One region of the Heyndrickxia sp. FSL W8-0496 genome, then DNA from elsewhere that is predicted to be linked to it. Evidence: a T-box and tRNA genes for the amino acid it is inferred to sense, from the RefSeq annotation. Region 1 holds a T-box; the other holds one or more tRNA genes.
The links. The T-box of region 1 lies ahead of gltX (glutamate--tRNA ligase). A T-box ahead of a tRNA ligase gene usually reads a tRNA of that ligase, here a tRNA-Glu.
Positions count from the first base shown of each region.

Region 2: it has a tRNA-Glu gene. The T-box ahead of gltX (glutamate--tRNA ligase) is inferred to sense a tRNA for this amino acid. The anticodon was not compared.

Region 1 is NZ_JBBOXX010000001.1:3,772,765-3,782,156, forward strand. Features, by position in the region: gene NST63_RS19135 (TetR/AcrR family transcriptional regulator) at 1-58, opposite strand, end outside; partial or broken gene NST63_RS19140 (transposase) at 392-1,003, shown strand; gene NST63_RS19145 (MFS transporter) at 1,392-2,564, opposite strand; gene NST63_RS19150 (LysR family transcriptional regulator) at 3,133-3,999, shown strand; gene NST63_RS19155 (NUDIX hydrolase) at 4,471-4,923, opposite strand; T-box leader at 5,340-5,576, shown strand; gene gltX (glutamate--tRNA ligase) at 5,817-7,481, shown strand; gene NST63_RS19165 (DUF523 domain-containing protein) at 7,827-8,282, opposite strand; gene NST63_RS19170 (transposase) at 8,470-8,766, shown strand; gene NST63_RS19175 (hypothetical protein) at 8,775-8,939, shown strand; gene NST63_RS19180 (IS3 family transposase) at 8,986-9,392, shown strand, end outside.
Region 2 is NZ_JBBOXX010000001.1:65,796-75,187, forward strand. Features, by position in the region: gene NST63_RS00325 (putative polysaccharide biosynthesis protein) at 1-1,350, shown strand, start outside; gene mazG (nucleoside triphosphate pyrophosphohydrolase) at 1,363-2,823, shown strand; gene NST63_RS00335 (RNA-binding S4 domain-containing protein) at 2,845-3,117, shown strand; gene yabP (sporulation protein YabP) at 3,719-4,024, shown strand; gene yabQ (spore cortex biosynthesis protein YabQ) at 4,021-4,656, shown strand; gene NST63_RS00350 (FtsB family cell division protein) at 4,695-5,093, shown strand; gene NST63_RS00355 (S1 domain-containing RNA-binding protein) at 5,168-5,572, shown strand; tRNA gene NST63_RS00360 (tRNA-Glu) at 5,725-5,796, opposite strand; tRNA gene NST63_RS00365 (tRNA-Met) at 5,813-5,886, opposite strand; gene spoIIE (stage II sporulation protein E) at 6,144-8,624, shown strand; gene NST63_RS00375 (VWA domain-containing protein) at 8,721-9,392, shown strand, end outside.

The DNA.
Region 1 (9,392 bases):
CCTCTAATCCCGCTTCAAGAATATCTTCCTTACGATTTCCCTTTTTTGATCTTGCCATATTAAGCACCCATTCATTTTTATTTATTTATTGATTAATCACTTATAAATTAATATAGTACATTTTAACTTCTAGTGCAAGTACAATGACATTTTTTGATGATGTTTACAAAGACTAAAAATATGAGCTGTTAAGTTTATATTCGTTAGGAAGTTCCTTTCTATTTCGATACATTTACTCCAACACATTTTTTAAGAGGAATAGAATGATACCTAATCGTAAAAAAGTCCAAAAATCCAAACAATTGATCCTAATTGATTTGGCTCTTTGCTGTTGGTTAAGATTATATGTGTTATTTAGATTTATATAGAGTTTGCAATGCTATTTGCTATAAAGTCTTATCGAAGGGCTAATGAAAAAGCTATTCAGCTCAAAGCAGTAGCAAATCGAAATCCGTTTGAAAAGACTGTTTGTCAGAGTCATATTTTAAGTCTATATATGTATATAAGCATCATTCTTCAATACAAAGAGCACCTATCCAAGTTAGAGTCTGAGATAGATGGCCTCGCTAAAGAAGTTGAAGAATATAATATTATCAAATCTATCCCTGGTATCGGAGAAAAGATCGCGGCAAAGATCATTTCGGAAATTAATGAGATAGATCGATTTACTGATCCAAAAAAGCTGGTAGCGTTCGCTGGAGTTTACCCTAGTGTATGTGAATCTGGTAAGTTTACAGCTACCAAAAATCGAATCACAAAAAGAGGTTCCAGTAGGCTTCGTCACGCCTTATAAATGGCTGTTCGGTGTGCGATACGTGTCTATCGTAAGAGCCAAACAAGCAATGAAGTCATTCCTCGAAATAAAAAATTACGAGAGTTTTATGACAAGAAACGTGATGAAGGAAAACCTTTTAAAGTAGCTGTCATTGCCTGTGTAAATAAGGTCTTATATTGGATATTTGCCCTTTTAAAGAATAAAACAACTTTCCAAGATATAGATTGAAACCTATATCTAACTAAATAACAAAAAACCTTCCAAAATCATAACAACGGAAGGTTATTTGGCATGCACATTTTTAGTATTGCATGAGATATTTTAAGTTTTTATTGAAAAATATTTACAAACTATTAGCTGGTTTAGCTTAAGTACATTCTTTCACAAACTTTAAAACAATCTCTTTTATTACAGGAATGCTGCCCCTTTGTAGCAGAAAGTAAGGCTCTAGGTTAAAGAAAAATTAGAATCACTCAAGTCAGCTAATTTGGAACTAAGTAATTATCGTCCAAATAACCATCCTCCATTTAGACAAAAAACTGCACCTCGATGGTTGTGTCAAACCATTGAGGTGCAGTTTTTGCAGGCAATGTTTAGGAGGCAAAATTCAGATACCTTAATCCACTGATTGAATCACCGCATGCCGTGGTACCATGCTGGACAATACAAACGTGGCAATGATGGCGATGACTACTCCAAGTAATCCGAACCAGGTAATGGATGCCAAAGAAACACGGTTAACAATCAGCCCGCCGATTCCTGCGCCGACAGCCATGGCAAGCTGCATCATGGAACTGTTCAAGCTCAGCATGACTCCCGAGGATTCAGGAACAAGCGAAACCAGGTTAAATTGCTGCGCCGGAGCGGATGACCAAGCGGCAAAAGACCAAAGGATCAAAATGGCGAATACAGCAATGACCGACTGTCCTACGAAGGATAGCAAAATAAACGAAATGACGTGAAGCACCATCCCTGAAACGAGCGTGTATTTGATGCCCCGTTTATCCGCGCTGTAACCGCCGACTTTCGAGCCAATCAAACTGGCAATGCCGAACACGAATAGAGCTGCACTAATTAATGATTCATTTAAATGAGTCACATCTAGCAAAAAAGGAGAAATGTAAGTATAGGCGAGGGAATATCCTCCCAACCAGAAAAAAGTAATCGCTAAAGCAACCAAAACCTGAGGTTTTTTTAACAAAGCAAATTGTTTGATCAAAGGGACAGGCTTGTCGCCCTGCATACGTGGAATAACCGCAGCAATGACAAGCATGGTCATAACCCCGACAATTGCGATGGCCAGAAATACCGCTTTCCAGCCAAAAGCCGAGGCTACCATTCTACCGAGCGGAACGCCGATGATGAGTGATGCGGTAATGCCCATGGTGACGTTGGCGATGGCGCTGGCCTGCTTACCTGGCGGAGCGATTTTGGCGGCGATGCTGAGCGCGTTAACTGTGACCACTCCGGCACCTAACGCAGTAATAATTCTCGCGGCTATGAAGAAACCAAAGCCTGATAATATAAATGTCAGCAGATTTGCTGCAATAAAGAGGCCAAGCGAATAAAGGAGGAGCTTACGCCGGTCCATTTTGGCCGTCAGCGCCATCAAAATAGGCGTACCAACCGCATAGGCCAGGGAATAAACCGTAATAAGCTGGCCTGCTGCCGCAACGCTTGTTCCCAACGTCTCTGCGATCCGGTCCAATATCCCGGAAACGATGTAATTGGATGTACCGACTAAAAAGCTGATCAATGCTAGAACGTAAACTTTCCATGTGTTCTTCATAATTCACTCTCCCGATGTGTTTTAAATAGCTATATTTTTAAGAATATCGAAATTTATCTGGCGCATTGTTAGAAGTCCAGTGCTGTCCAGTTCTATAACAAACGAAAAGCTCGCACTGGCTGGTTAATTTGACTTCCAAGAACAGTACGTGCATGCAGATATACGATTGCACTGCCGTATACCAAATGGTACGTACGGTGGTGTAAGCGATCGGCTGCACAACTAAAGGGCAGCCTCCTACTTCGTATAATTCCCAATACTTCTCTGCGATTAACTTGGATCATAGTAGGTATCTGGTTTTCCAAAACCGGTAACTATTACTGAACCTACAAATATCCCTTTAGATAAATAAGGTAGACAAACTTTATAAAATGAAAGATTCCTTGTTATATATAATTATTTGTTTTTATAAATTTTACGTAACAGCTAGAGCTAATAAAATTCATTCCCCTTAAAATAGTATCCGGATACAATTAGATATCATTCTATTATTCTTGCTGTATATCTGTAGTTTATGTTATATATACATATAACTCAAATACATGTATCGTTATGAGGTGATAACAAAATGGTTATGACAACTAACAATTTAAAAATCTTTATTAAAGTTGCAGACAAAATGAGCATTACAGAGGCAGCAAATGATTTATATATATCACAACCTGCTGTTAGTAAAGCTATTAAAAACATCGAAAATGATCTTAATGTAAAGATATTTCATCGAGATAAAAAAACAGGACTTATACTAACAGATGTAGGAAAAGAAGTATTAGTTCTTGCGAGACAAATGATGAATATTGAAAATAAAATTTTTCAAATTTCAAATAGAGAAAATAACTTGTTTGGTGGAGGAGTAAAAATTGGTTCTTTTCCAGCTGCATCAACTATTTTCCTTTCAAAAGCAATTGCTTTATTTAAAAAGAAATATCCTTTAGTCAGTATCGACCTAATGGAAGGTTCACCAAATCAGATAAACAAATGGGTTGAAGAACGAGTGGTTGACTTTGGAATTGTCTTGTCTCCTGTTGAAGGATATGAATATAAATTTCTTATTCAAGATAAGATGGTTGGGATATTACAGGATCAACATGAAGTGAAAAATAATATAGATTTAATTGCTCACCAGAATAACTTAATATTATGTAAAGCAGGTTACGAAAAAGTCGTATCACAGATTTTTAAAGATAATAAAATTAACTTTGATAATAGCTTTATTGTACAAAACGCTGACACATTAATTAATATGGTGAAAAATGGTGTTGGAATTGGTGTTATGTCTGAGTTTATCTTAAGTTCAATTTCCCACGATTTTGTAAAGTGTAGTATTCACCCTCCAATAGAGATGGAAATAGGCTTGATTGCTCATTCTTTTAAAGAATTAACTCCTGCAGCAGCGGCGTTTGTAAACGTTATAGAAAATAATAATATTAACTAACTCAACTTTCTCACCTAGAATATCAGCTAAAAACCTTGAGGGTGTATGAATTATTCAACATATTTATCGTATTGACAAGAAAGATGCGAAAAGTGCAGTCGGTTTATACATTAATATTTCCTCATTATAATGGACCCATAATATTATTAGTACCCGCTATATATTGTTTTACATTAATAGTACATATTTATTCCTGATCATCAGGAATAAATTGGAATTTTAAATATTGAAGTAGATTACCTTAAAGCAAAATTTAGAGAAGAATATATAGAAGATATTAAATAAACAACTAATTTAAGCTGATTTTCCTTTTTAGGAGAATCAGCATTTTGGTATTTTGTGAAATAATTTACTTAAGCTAACTTGCCACTTTAGTCGAATAAGAAAAAGCCACCGAAAATGGCAGCTGGTTCTTAAACTATTGCACCCATTACCCTTAAGTATACTTCTTCACAATTTTGTTATTTCTAATTATGAAAAAGACATTGAATATTGTTTAATAAGATTTTTTATAAGAGGATTTAGTCCTTCTGGTAACTCATTTGCTTTAAAGAACTTTGCTTCAGTAGTTTCTTGACCGTCTGCTTTAAGAACTCCACCTTTGATTTCCTTTGAGATATATGCGATTGTAACAGGATAGAATTCATCACCGTTTGGTAATTTAACAAAATGCTGTTTTCCTGAAAATACGCCTAGCAAATCCAGTTGACCAATTTCAATTCCTGTTTCCTCTAAGACTTCTCTTCTCCCTGCTTCTTCAGTAGATTCTCCTAATTCAATAAATCCACCAGGAACTCCCCAAAGTCCGTCAATTCGTTTTTGTAATAAAAATTCTCCTTTTTCGTTTATTACAGCTACCGCAACTCCAACTAATATTAAAGGTTGATTGCCAACAACCTTGCGTAAATCTTCAATATATCCCATAGTCTCCTCCTGAAAAACACTTTATTTTTTCTAAGAAACATATTTCGACAACCGCAAATATATCCCTCCTTCTTTCACTAAACTGCCCCGTAAGTCGAATAAGAAAAAGACTATATTTTAACAGCCAGATTTTTAGGAAAGCCCCCCATTAATGTAAGTACATTTCTTCACAAACTTTAATTCAACAATAAATAAAGATGGCAAAAACAATATTGTTATTCTATATATAAAATAAAATATTAGTAAGGTTCATTTTTCATACAGTTCTTCCTCTCTTCACTTGCATCTCTTAGCCTCTACTTTCCACAGTCACCAACCAACGGAAAGTTCTAAAGATGTCGTCCTTTAAGTCCAAATTAGATGTTGACAGCTTAAAAAAAATGTATTAATGTATCACTAAATATATCCACATATTGTAAAATGCAGTGAAGAGGAAGAGTAATTAATCACTCGAATCATAGAGAGCCCATGCTGGTGAGATTGGGCATTCGAGCTTAATGAAAGAAGCCTTGGAGCAGTTGACTGAAAAATCGGAGTAAGTCAACCGGGAAATCCCGTTAAGGAAATGTGCAGTAAAGTAATTATGAGCTGCATAATGAGCGGGTTTTAACCAATTTAGGTGGTAACGCGGAAGTATGCCTTTCGTCCTTAGCAGGATGAAGGGCTTTTTATTTTGTCTCTTTTCTCAAACATTGTTGCAATTTAAGTAAAGTTTTAACTAATAACTATCGACTGAACACGACTACACCTTTCATTTTACTGAGAAAAGTGCTGTAAACTCGATAAGAATCGCTGAATCCTTTATTGGATGTAAAAGCCTGCAGTTGGGCTTTTACAAAAGCAACAAACTATACGAATACAACCTTTATTTTTAATCTATAGGGGGATATGACATGTCAAATGAATGCATGGCAGAACTATTATTTCCAGATGTTAAACAGTTACCGGCTGATATATATTCACTATATCCGCCAAGAAATTTGTCTTCATATGCTATGGTGACACGTTTTGCACCGAGTCCAACGGGTTCGTTGAATATTGGTGGGCTATACGCAACTTTAGTATCGGAAAGATTAGCCCATCAAAGTAATGGAGTCTTTTTCTTGCGTATTGAAGACACAGATAAAAAACGTGAAATTAAAGGTAGCATCGAAAACATCATTAATTCATTGTTATACTTCGGGATTCGTTTCGATGAAGGACCTACCTTTTCAGGTGACGATATGGGGGATTACGGGCCCTATAAACAAAGCTCACGGATACAAATCTATAAGGTATTTATTAAGCATTTAGTCAGAAATGGTTTAGCATATCCTTGCTTCTGTGATACGGATGATTTACAAAAAATAAGAATAAGTCAACAAGACTTAAAAGTCACAACAGGTTATTATGGTCAATGGGCGAAACATCGGGATATATCATTTCAACAAGCACAGGAAGAGATTTTAAATGGTCAACCATTTGTTATTAGACTTAAATCTTCGGGTTCATCAGATAGAAGAATAACGTACCATGATTTAGTAAAAGGCGAGATTGAGTTACCTGAAAATGACCAAGATATCGTAATTATGAAAACGGATGGTTTACCAACATATCACTTTGCGCATGCCATAGATGATCATCTGATGGGCACAACCCATGTTATTAGGGGCGATGAATGGCTTTCTTCAGTGCCGATCCATATTCAGTTGTTTGAAACCTTGGGTTTTAGATTACCCCAATACGGTCATATTGCTCCAATCATGAAGCAAGTTGGAGCTTCTAAGCGGAAATTTAGTAAACGAAAGGATCTTGATGGTACCGCTGAGTATTACAGAGAACAAGGGTATCCAGGAATGGCAATAAGTGAATACTTCATGAATCTCATCAATTCTGACTTTGAAGAATGGAAGATGACAAACCCTAATAAAACATTTAGAGACTTTTTTATCTATCCTGATAAAATGAATGCCAGCGGTGCTTTATTAGATATGAATAAACTGAGTGATGTCAGCAGGGATGTTATCTCTAGGCTCACTGGTAAACAAGTATTTGATTATTTAAATGATTGGTCAGAAGAATTTGATTCTGAGTTTCATACTTTAATAGACAAATATCAGGAATACACAGTAGACATTCTAAATATAGGTCGAACAATTGAGAAACCAAGAAAGGACTATTCAAAGTGGTCAGATGTAAAGCCAATGATTGCTTTCTTTTATGATGAATTGTTTGAAAAGGATGTCTTGAGTGGCTATAAGTTACCAACAAATGTAAGTTTTGATATTGCGAAAGAAATAGTACTAGGTTTCAGCAAAACTTATAGTTTTACTAATGAAAAGGATACTTGGTTCCATAATATTAAAGTACTTGCAGATGAGCTCGGATTTGCAAAGGATATGAAAGAATATAAGGCCAATCCTAACAATTACAAAGGACATGTTGGTGATGTAGCGATGGTAATTAGGGTCGCTCTAACTAACAGAACTAATACACCTGATTTGTTTGATATTATGAAAGTAATGGGCGAAAAGAGGGTTCTTTCAAGATTGCATACATTTCTCGGACATTCTATTTAATCAACTTAAAATCATATAAAAAAATGACCGGACTTCTCTTTTCCGGTCATTTAGCTATATTTACATAGCAGCATCTTTCATATTAACCACTATCTTCACCTTACAGTTTATACTATTTGTGTTACGGTCACTGGTTTAGGTACATAAATGAATGATTACCTATATGCCTCGTGTGCTGAACAAAAGTTAAATACCACTTTTCAACAAACCTGGCCCCTTTAGCACAATTAGAAAAGGGGATTGCCGCAGCCATCTCTTCTTTTACAAAAACCCCTTAGGTTTAAATACAATATTTCATAATCTCTATAAAACAAACAATATTAATACGCCAGTATTAGTTAGGAACTAAAAAGTAGCTGCAAATAGTTCCTCTGAAATTACTTTTATTCCATTTCTTTTTAGTAGAGCTGAAGTGACTCCCATCCCCATAATTTTTTTTCCTGTAAATTCACCGTTATATATGGTTAAACTTCCGCATGATGGGCTATTTTCCTTTAGAACCACCAAAGTCGCATTTAATTTTATTGCTTGTTTTAGCGTAGAATATGCTCCTTTTATGTAAAGTTGGGTAACATCTTTACCTGATTTTTCAACTACTTTAGCTTTTCCATCCAGTACATCTTCTCCGTTTCCACCAATGATCTCAGCTGGTTCTCTAGGCGTTGAAAACCCACCAAGTAATTCTGGACATATTGTAATAGCTTTATTTTCTTCAACCAATTTTCTTATTTTATCATTTAAACAATTTGTCCCATTATATCTCACATCTAACCCTGCTAAGCAGGAACTCACCAATATCATATACTAACCCCTTTCTACAAAGGCCTTCTAATTGAATTCTACCAAATATTTTCTTGTTCAACTATCCTGCTCTTTTAGTCAAATAAGAAAATAGAGCTGAAAAAGCCCTTCTCAAATTGATATGATCCCCTAATAGTAGACAGAAAAAAGAAAGCACATTAATGTCTACTATGGAGGGGATTTTTTTATGGAGAAAAAGCGAAAAACTTATGATATAGATTTCAAGAAAAAAGTGGTGGACCTCCATCTAGAAGAAGGAATGGGTTATAACCTTATTGCTAAAGAGTTAGGGATAGATAAAAATCAAGTAAGAAGATGGGTGAACCACTTTAATAATGAAGGAATGATGGGACTTGAAGAGAAACGGGGGAAGTCTAAAGGAATCGGTATGGGCAGACCTAGAACTCTTTCAGAAGATCCAGAAACTAAAATAAAATTACTTCAAGCAGAGAACGAAATGCTAAAAAAGCTCTTAGAAATGTGAAAGGAGGAATGGATGAAGTACCTAAGAAAAAGAAGTATCAGGTGATTCAAGATATGGCTGGAGGAGATTTCTCTCTCCAATTATTATGTAAGATTGCAGGAGTTTCAAGGAGTGGCTATTATAAGTGGGTTAAAAGGCAGTCATGCCCTTCTCCAAAACAATTAGAAAAATGAAGAGATCAAAGAAAAGATCTTAGAGTGTCATAAAAAATTAAAGGGTATTTACGGATATCGAAGAATACTAGTGTGGTTACGTTTAACTTATAATCTGTGCATCAATCATAAACGTGTGAAACGTTTAATGAATGAACTTGACATTCGCGCAAGAATTAGACAGAAACGACCATACTACGGAAAAAAGAAAGCTTATATTGTTTCAAACAACCATTTAAATAGAGCTTTTCAAGCTTCAAAACCTAATGAGAAATGGATTACAGACATTACATATCTTATTTTTAATGGGCAAAAACTCTATCTTTCCGTCATTATAGATTTATATAACAATGAGGTAGTCGCTTTCCAAATTAGTAGTAGAAATGATTTAAAATTAGTAGTAGATACACTTAAGAAAGCAATAATGAAACATGATGTAACAGGAATCCTCCTTCATAGTGATCAAGGATTTCA
Region 2 (9,392 bases), 3.7 Mb from region 1:
GTGGCTGATGCGAAGAAAGTAAATGCAAGTGATGCTCACAGTATTGCTTTCGCAGCATTTATCATTTTAGGATTTATCGGTATCATTCTTTTTTCTTTTTTTTATTTCGGCTCACACATAATTGCTCACTGGATGGGAGATCGTCGCCTAGTGCCTTTAATTAAGGTAGTAGCTGTCCCTTTCTTAATTATGCCGCTTATTTCTACAATTAGGGGTTATTTTCAGGGAAAGCGGGAGATGTTGCCAACTGCTGTATCTCAAGTAGTCGAGCAGTTCATTCGAGTCATCTGTATTCTGCTTTTATCTTATGTGTTAGTTCGTAATGGAGCATCTCTTTATCAGGTAGGAAGGAGTGCTTTCATTAGTTCTGTTGTTGGAAGTTTATTAGCTGCCGCTATTTTATTATTCTTTTATTTCCGTCATAAGGAAGAAGCATCGTTGCAACTTGGGCAGGCATTTAAATTTATCGGAAAAAAATTTATTTTCCAAGGCATAGCGGTTTGTATTAGTGGAGCCCTACTTGTTTTATTGCAGCTAATTGATTCCTTAAATCTGTATTCGCTGCTTACTTCAACAGGCATATCTAGTGAAAAGGCAAAGGTACTAAAAGGAATTTATGACCGTGGCCAGCCATTCATTCAATTAGGGACAGTAGTAGCCACTTCCTTTTCATTAACCTTGGTTCCAGAATTATCTTCCACTCTACATGGCCAGAAAAAAAATATAGAAGAAAAAATACAATTAGCCTTAAAGGTGAGTGTAGTTTTTGGATTAGGGGCTACTATTGGCTTAATTAGTATTATGGAACCTACAAACACTATGCTTTTTTCAAATCAAGCGGGTTCAAATGTACTAAAGGTTTTTTCAATTTCTATCTTTTTTAGCTCGATGATTTTGACCATAAATGGAATATTACAGGGTTTAGGGGATCTATTATCATCTGCTAAGTTTATTATTATTGGAATGATCATAAAAGTACTTGGAAACTATCTATTGATTCCTCAAATCGGCACGATGGGAGCAAGTGTTTCCACAATTATCGCGCTGTTCTTTATTTTATTGCTGTCTATTTATAAAATAAAAAGAGGAGGCATACACCTAAATTTTAGGCGTTTTTTTATCAGGCTATTAGTTAGTGCTGGAGTTATGGCTTTTATACTTCAAATATGGACCTATGTTTTTGATTACTTCCATCTCACTAACAGAATATGGAGTCTTTTTGAGTCATTAGGTGGGGTTTGTCTGGGTGGATTTTGTTATCTTTATTTGATAGGGTATTTTAAATTATTTAGAGAAGATGAAGTGAAGGAAATTCCTTTTGGTAAATTTCTTTTACATAAAAAGAAATAATGGAGGATTATGATGAATGGACAAATAATAATTGTAGGCTTAGGTGCAGGCGATATTGATCAGCTTCCTTTAGGTGTATACAGGACGTTATCAAGTGCAGCGCATGTCTTTTTACGGACTAAGGAGCATCCGGTTGTACAGGAGCTAGAACGAGAAGGAATGAAATATACTAGCTTTGATGATATATATGAACAAAACGATCAATTTGAACAAGTCTATGAGCAAATTAAGAATCTGCTTATAGCGGAAGCACAAAATGAAGAAATTGTTTATGCTGTACCTGGCCATCCTTTAGTTGCAGAGAAAACGGTACAATTATTGTTGGAAGAAGGGCCACCAAATAATATTACTGTTAAAATAGGTGGGGGGCAAAGCTTTATAGATGCTCTTTTTACTTCTGTAAAAGCAGATCCTATTGAAGGTTTTCAATTATTAGATGGTACCGATTTACATAAAAATGATCTCCGTTCAACCCAGCATCTCATTATTGGACAAGTGTATGATGCCTATGTTGCTTCGGAAGTGAAATTAACTTTAATGGAAAAATACCCCGATGATTATGAGGTAGTCATTGTAACAGCTGCAGGAAGTAATGAAGAAAATATTAAAAAAGTCCCCTTATATGAGTTGGATCGACAAGTAGAGTTAAATAATTTAACGAGCTTGTATGTCCCACCAATGGATAAGGAACAATTAAAGGAATTTACAGTATTAAGGGATATTATTGCCCAATTACGAGGTCCTAATGGATGTCCTTGGGATAAAAAGCAAACTCATCAATCATTAAAGAAGTATTTAATTGAGGAATCTTATGAATTACTAGAAGCAATTGATGAAGATGATATTGAGCATATGATTGAGGAGCTTGGTGATGTATTGCTTCAAGTAATGCTGCATTCTCAAATTGGTGAGGACGAAGGAATGTTTTCTATTGATGATGTTATCGAGAATATTTCGGAAAAAATGATTCGAAGACACCCACATGTATTTGGAGATGCACAGGTATCTAATGAGGATGATGTGATAAAAAACTGGAATCAAATTAAATCGAAGGAACATGGCGAAGTAGACCAGCATGATTCTATAGTGAATCATGCAGGGAAAGGGTTGCCAGCAATCATGCGTGCATATAATTTGCAGAAATATGCAGGAAAGCATGGGTTCGATTGGAAACAAGCGGAGGAAACGTGGAAAAAAGTTAAAGAGGAAATAAAGGAATTTGAAATTGAAATGAAGAATGGAAATAAGGGTGATATGCTTTCGGAATTTGGAGATCTACTTTTTGCATTGATCAATACAGCGAGGCATTTATCCATCCATCCTGAGGAGGCACTTGAAAGGGCTAATCAGAAGTTTATGAGGCGTTTCTCATATATTGAAGATCAGGTGGTAAAAAACGGAGGTTCTTTTCAGGACTTCACATTAGAAGAGTTAGATCAATTTTGGAATAAGGCGAAGATAAAAGGATTATAAGAGGTGAGAGCTATGGCAACGATGAGGTTAGATAAATTTCTAAAAGTATCTCGTTTAATTAAAAGAAGAACGTTGGCAAAAGAGGTAGCTGATCAAGGAAGAATAACGATTAATGGGCAAACCGCGAAGGCAAGTTCAAATGTGAAGGTAGGAGATGAACTGCAGGTTCGTTTTGGTCAGAAATTAGTGACAGCTAAAGTACTAAATCTTACAGAATCCACTCGTAAAGAAGATGCTGCAAATATGTATTCTATTCTCAAGGAAGAAAGACTTAATACGAATAATATCGATTAAGAGGATTTTAGCCCCTACCAGATAATCTGTTATCAGGCTCTTTTCTCAAATGTTGTAACAAAGGTAATGGTTTCACTAACAAAAATAGGATAAAAACCGGCAAATCCTTTCATTCCACTGAGAAAAGAGCTACAAACATTAAAAGAACGCTAACCCATTTATTGTGTGTAAAAGCCGGCAGTAGGGCTTTTACCAAAGCAATTACGAAAACAGACTTTATATCAGGCTCTTTTCTCAAATGTTGTGACAAAGGTAATGGTTTCACTAACAAAAATAGGATAAAAACCGGCAAATCCTTTCATTCCATTGAGAAAAGAGCTGCAAACATTATGTGGACACTGGGTATGATATGGAAAAAATAGGAATATCAAAATAACGTACCTATATCCCAAACATAAGGAAATGTCTGCTTTTGATGCAAATAAAGGAACTTGAGTTCGCTAAAATAAAAAAATACTTGAAACATCCCCTCTTCTTTCATTGAGTTTATGTTCCACAATTATGATTCATATTGTTCTTTTTTTACACTGCTTGTCATACATATATTACAAAGCTTGTTCAATGGATTTATTATGAACTGTGTAAGAAAGTGGGGGAGCAAATGAATCAATATTATGATAGTTCATCAAATAATAAAGCGCCGTCCCAAGAGCATGATGTTATTATGAGGGGCCGAAAGCTTTTAGACATTACTGGAGTTAAACAAGTTGAAAGCTTTGATAATGAGGAGTTTTTATTAGAAACCGTTATGGGCTTCTTATCTATTCGTGGTCAAAATCTACAAATGAAAAATCTCGATGTTGATAAAGGAATCGTATCCATTAAGGGGAAGGTATTTGATTTAGTATACTTAGACGATCACCATGGGGAGAAAGCTAAAGGCTTCTTTAGCAAAATATTTCGATGAGTTTGGCGACCCAATTTTATACCATGCTTGCCATGATCTCTATGGGAAGCTTTTTTGGTGCCACCCTTGATACGTATAATCGATTCTTGAAACGAGGGTCTAGAAAACGGTTAATTGTATTTATCAATGATGTTTTATTTTGGTTACTTCAGGGCTTATTAATCTTTTATATTTTATTTTTGGTTAATTTTGGAGAAATTCGCTTCTATATTTTTGTAGCATTACTTTGTGGTTTTGCAGCATATCAGGCATTAATGAAAACCACTTATCTTAAATTATTGGAAATTTCCATTGATCTTATTGTTGCTATCGCCAATTACATCAGTCATTTATTTATGACAATTGTTTATAGTCCTATAAAATGGCTAGTTATTCTACTGATAACCGTTGTTTTTTGGATGGGAAAAGCCCTTTACGCTCTTGTACAAACCATTCTTAAGGTGTTATTATTAATGGTAAAGATTTTATTTAAACCAATAATTTGGATAGTCTATCTTTTATGGCGAGCAATTCCGACATCCATTAAAAAAATAATCGAAAAGTCTTATAATTTCATTGCAGGTAATGTGAAAAAAGCAACGAATAAAACTATATCAGGAATAAAAACCATTCTTAAAATATTTAAGAGATAATTCTACTAATGAGATGTGCTTGTAAAGGAGGTATGAGAATGGGTGAGAAAGCGAAACGAAATATTGCACCAATGCAAAATGCATATATGACACAGCACCATGTAAAAGAAAAAGTGTTGGCTAAAAGGAAAAAATTACTATTTAGGAGACTAGCCATCTTTTTTTTACTAATGATAACCATTTCGTATATGTTGATTTCTACACTCATATCTAGAAATGACCTTCTTAGTGAAAAGAAAATGGAAAAAGAAAAACTTGAAAAGACCATCGCTCAATTAGATAAGAAACATGCATTGTTAAAGGATGAGATCGTGAAATTAAATGATGACGAATACATTGCTAAGCTGGCTAGAAGTGAATATTTTCTATCAGAAGATGGAGAAATTATCTTTAATATTCCCAAGCCTAAAGATAAGGAAGAAGATGAGTCTTATTGACACCCTTTTTTAACGTTGGCTATAATATAGATTAAGGTTTATTTTTTATCTTTTTAAGGAGGAAATAATTTTTTATGTCAATCGAAGTAGGCAGCAAGTTACAAGGAAAGGTAACAGGCATCACAAATTTTGGAGCGTTTGTCGAACTGTCAGAAGGCTCAACAGGACTTGTTCACATTAGTGAAGTAGCCGATAATTATGTTAAAGATATTAACGAACATTTAAAAGTCGGTGACGAAGTTCAAGTAAAAGTGATCAATGTTGAGAAGGATGGCAAAATTGGACTTTCAATACGTAAAGCCAAGGAGCAAACACAAACCCAGCGTCCACGTCAAAACAAATCAAATAATAATTTTCGTGCGAAAGAAAACTTTGAACAAAAAATGGCTCGTTTTTTAAAGGATAGTGAAGATCGTTTGTCATCATTAAAACGTAATACAGAATCAAAACGTGGTGGCCGTGGTGCTAGACGTGGCTAACTTGCTGTCTATTTATATATAGCAGGTGAACGTAATGAAAAGGTAGGACTATTGATTAGGCCTACCTTTTTTATATAAAAATAGTCTTGATTGGAAATTAGAAGCATAAAAAAAGGAATCAGCAATATATGCTGATTCCCTTTTTTGTATGATGACCCGTACGGGATTCGAACCCGTGTTACCGCCGTGAAAGGGCGGTGTCTTAACCGCTTGACCAACGGGCCACTCTAATAATTTTTATAGCGGCGGAGGGGATCGAACCCCCGACCTTACGGGTATGAACCGTACGCTCTAGCCAGCTGAGCTACACCGCCGTAAAACAAGTTACTTTAAAAGCACAATTTCTATAATACAGAGCGATTTAAATTATGTCAATATATTTTTGTGAGGTTTTTAAAAAGCTTTAATGAATCTAAACTACATATCTATTTAAAAACTTGTTTAGTTTTTAGGCATTTCGCAGAACAAAGTCGAACTTTTCTTTCAATTCACCTCTCTATTTTGACAAAGTTTTAAGCTTGTCCATTTTATAATAGACAACAACTAAATGAAATAGGGAGTTGTGTGAATTATGGCAAAAATGGAACATACCTTTATTGAACCAGGACGGAATGTAAATCTAAAGGAAACAAAAGTGGAGTTTTCAAAAGGAGTGAATCGGCTTCAACTCAAGCTAGGAGTCATTTTCTTCCAAAAGGGTATTGTTTTGCTACTCATAGGTTTCTTATTGGGACGGGCATTAATTTTATCTCACTTAACACCTTTTTCACTTCCTTTTTTCGCGTCTGTTTACATGATGAGAAGAAAAAAGTCCCCAATTGTTTTGTTTGGCTTAGCAGCAGGTTCATTAAGTATTACGATGGGAAATGCATTTTACACACTCATATCAGGGATTGTCTTCTTACTCATATATAAAACGATAGGAAGACTACATAAGGATGAAATAAAGGTAATTCCTTTTTATGTATTTGTCGTTTCCTTTTTATCGAAATGTGGATACTTCTATATAGCAGGTAATCAGAACATCACATTATATGATGGAATGATGGCCGCGGTCGAAGCTAGTTTAACTTTCATACTTACACTTATCTTTATGCAATGTATTCCATTAATATCACTAAGAAAAAGAAAAAAGACATTAAAAACGGAGGAAGTCATTAGTTTAATTATCTTATTTGCCTCCGTATTAACAGGTACCATTGGTTGGGCAATTTTTGATTTGTCTGTAGAGCATATTTTATCTAGATATTTAGTACTTCTCTTAGCTTTTGTTGCTGGTGCAACAGTAGGTTCGACTGTAGGAGTAGTTACTGGACTTATCTTTAGCTTAGCGAATGTTTCGAGCTTTTATCAAATGAGCTTACTTGCCTTTTCTGGCTTATTAGGCGGGCTTCTAAAAGAAGGGAAAAAGATCGGCACAGCTGTAGGATTGCTTATTGCAACATTACTCATTGGAATGTATGGGGAGGTAAAGACACCATTGATCGTTAATATTTATGAATCGTCTATAGCCATTTTTTTATTGTTTATAACCCCAAAGTCTTTAACATCAAAGCTTGCAAAACATATACCTGGTACAAATGAATATACTCAGGAGCAGCAGCAATATATCCGAAAAATAAGGGACATTACTGTGAATAGGGTGGAGCAATTTTCATCTGTTTTCCAAGCCCTATCCAAGAGCTTCTCACAATTTGATCAGTGGAGGGAATTCGATCATGAGGATCAAGAGTTAGATTATTTCTTAAGCAATGTCACTGAAAGGACATGTCAAAACTGTTTTAAAAAGGAGCAATGCTGGGCAAAAAACTTTAATAAAACCTATGATTTAATGAAAAAGGTTATATATGAAACAGATAAAGGGGAAGGGGTGATACCTCAGAAGGTTCATCGAGAGCTTGATAAGCATTGCTCTAAATCAAAAAAAGTAGAGGATGCGATTCTTCAGGAACTTACTTTTTACCAGGCAAATCAAAAGTTAAAAAAGCAGGTAAAGGAGAGCAGAAAGCTAGTTGCGGAGCAATTACTTGGTGTCTCAGAGGTAATGGGTGATTTTGCAAAGGAAATACAACGTGAACGTGAGAATCATCATAAGCAAGAAGAAATGATCCTAGATAGCCTTCAGGATTTTGGTCTTGACGTTGAACAGGTGGAAATTTATAGCTTAAATGTGGGGAATGTGGATATTGATATGACTATTCCTTACTGTAATGGACATGGTGAATGTGAAAAAATTATCGCTCCATTGCTATCTGATATTTTAGGAGAAACGATTATCGTTCAAAAAGAAGAATGTGCATCTTATCCTAATGGATTTTGCTATGTCACTTTCCGTTCTGCACAGGCGTTTGTTGTCGAAACAGGAGTCGCACATGCTGCTAAAGGAGGAGGCTTTGTTTCCGGCGACAGCTACTCCACAATTGATTTGGGAACGAGAAAATATGCAGTGGCTATTAGCGATGGAATGGGAAATGGGGAGCGTGCTCATCAAGAAAGTAATGAAACTCTTCGTCTTCTGCAAAAGATATTGCAGTCTGGTATTGAAGAAAAGGTAGCTATTAAATCGGTTAATTCTGTATTGTCATTAAGAACAACGGATGAGATTTTTTCCACCTTGGACCTTGCAATGATTGATCTTCAGGATGCTAGTGTTAGATTTTTAAAGATTGGTTCAACACCGAGCTTTATTAAACGAGGAGATAAAGTAATTAAAATTGAATCTAGTAACTTGCCAATGGGAATGATTCAAGAATTTGATGTAGATGTTGTATCAGAACAAATGAAAGCTGGAGATCTTTTGATTATGATGAGTGATGGTATTTTTGAAGGACCGAAACATGTGGAAAACTATGATTTATGGATGAGAAGAAAAATAAGAGAAATTGAGACAAAAGATCCTCAAGAAATTGCTGATTTAATTATGGAGGAGGTTATTCGAACACGTTCCGGAATGATTGATGATGATATGACGATTGTAGTGGCTAAGCTTGAACATAATACACCGAAATGGGCTGCCATTCCGGCGGGAAAAGGAAAGGAAATGATTTCATAAAAGAGAAACATATTATAGTATAAAATCCCTCCGATTCGTCGAAGATGGGTAATAGGAAAATGATTGGGAATCGATAGAATCAGGGAGGGGAAACCTTTGAAAACAGCTAAATTAAAACAAATCTTATTAATTACAGACGGGTGCTCGAATCAGGGAGATGACCCAGTTGCAATGGCAGCTCTTGCAAATGAACAAGGGATTACTGTTAATGTCATTGGTGTAATGGAGAATGATGTAATCGATGAAAAGGGTATGAGTGAAATTGAAGGAATTGCCTTATCAGGTGGTGGTGTTAGTCAAATTGTTTATTCGCAAATCTTATCACAAACGGTTCAAATGGTAACGAGAAAAGCAATGACACAAACTCTCCAAGGAGTAGTTAATAAGGAATTAAAACAAATTTTAGGAAAGTCTACTTCTATGGAGGAATTACCTCCCGAACAAAGAGGTGAGGTAATGGAAGTAGTTGATGAATTGGGTGAAACGGTAGATTTAGATTTGTTGGTTCTAGTCGATACAAGTGCAAGTATGAAACATAAGCTACCAACAGTTAAGGAAGCCTTGCTGGATCTATCTTTAAGTTTAAATGCACGAATGGGAAATAATCAATTTTCAGTCTTTGTATTTCCTGGGAAAAGGAAAGATGTCGAAAAATTGCTAGAGTGGACTCCAAATCTTGAATCTTTGACTAGTGTCTTTTCAAAGCTTAGTGTGGGTGGCATCACACCAACTGGACCAGCAATTAAAGAAGCTATGACATATTTTAAG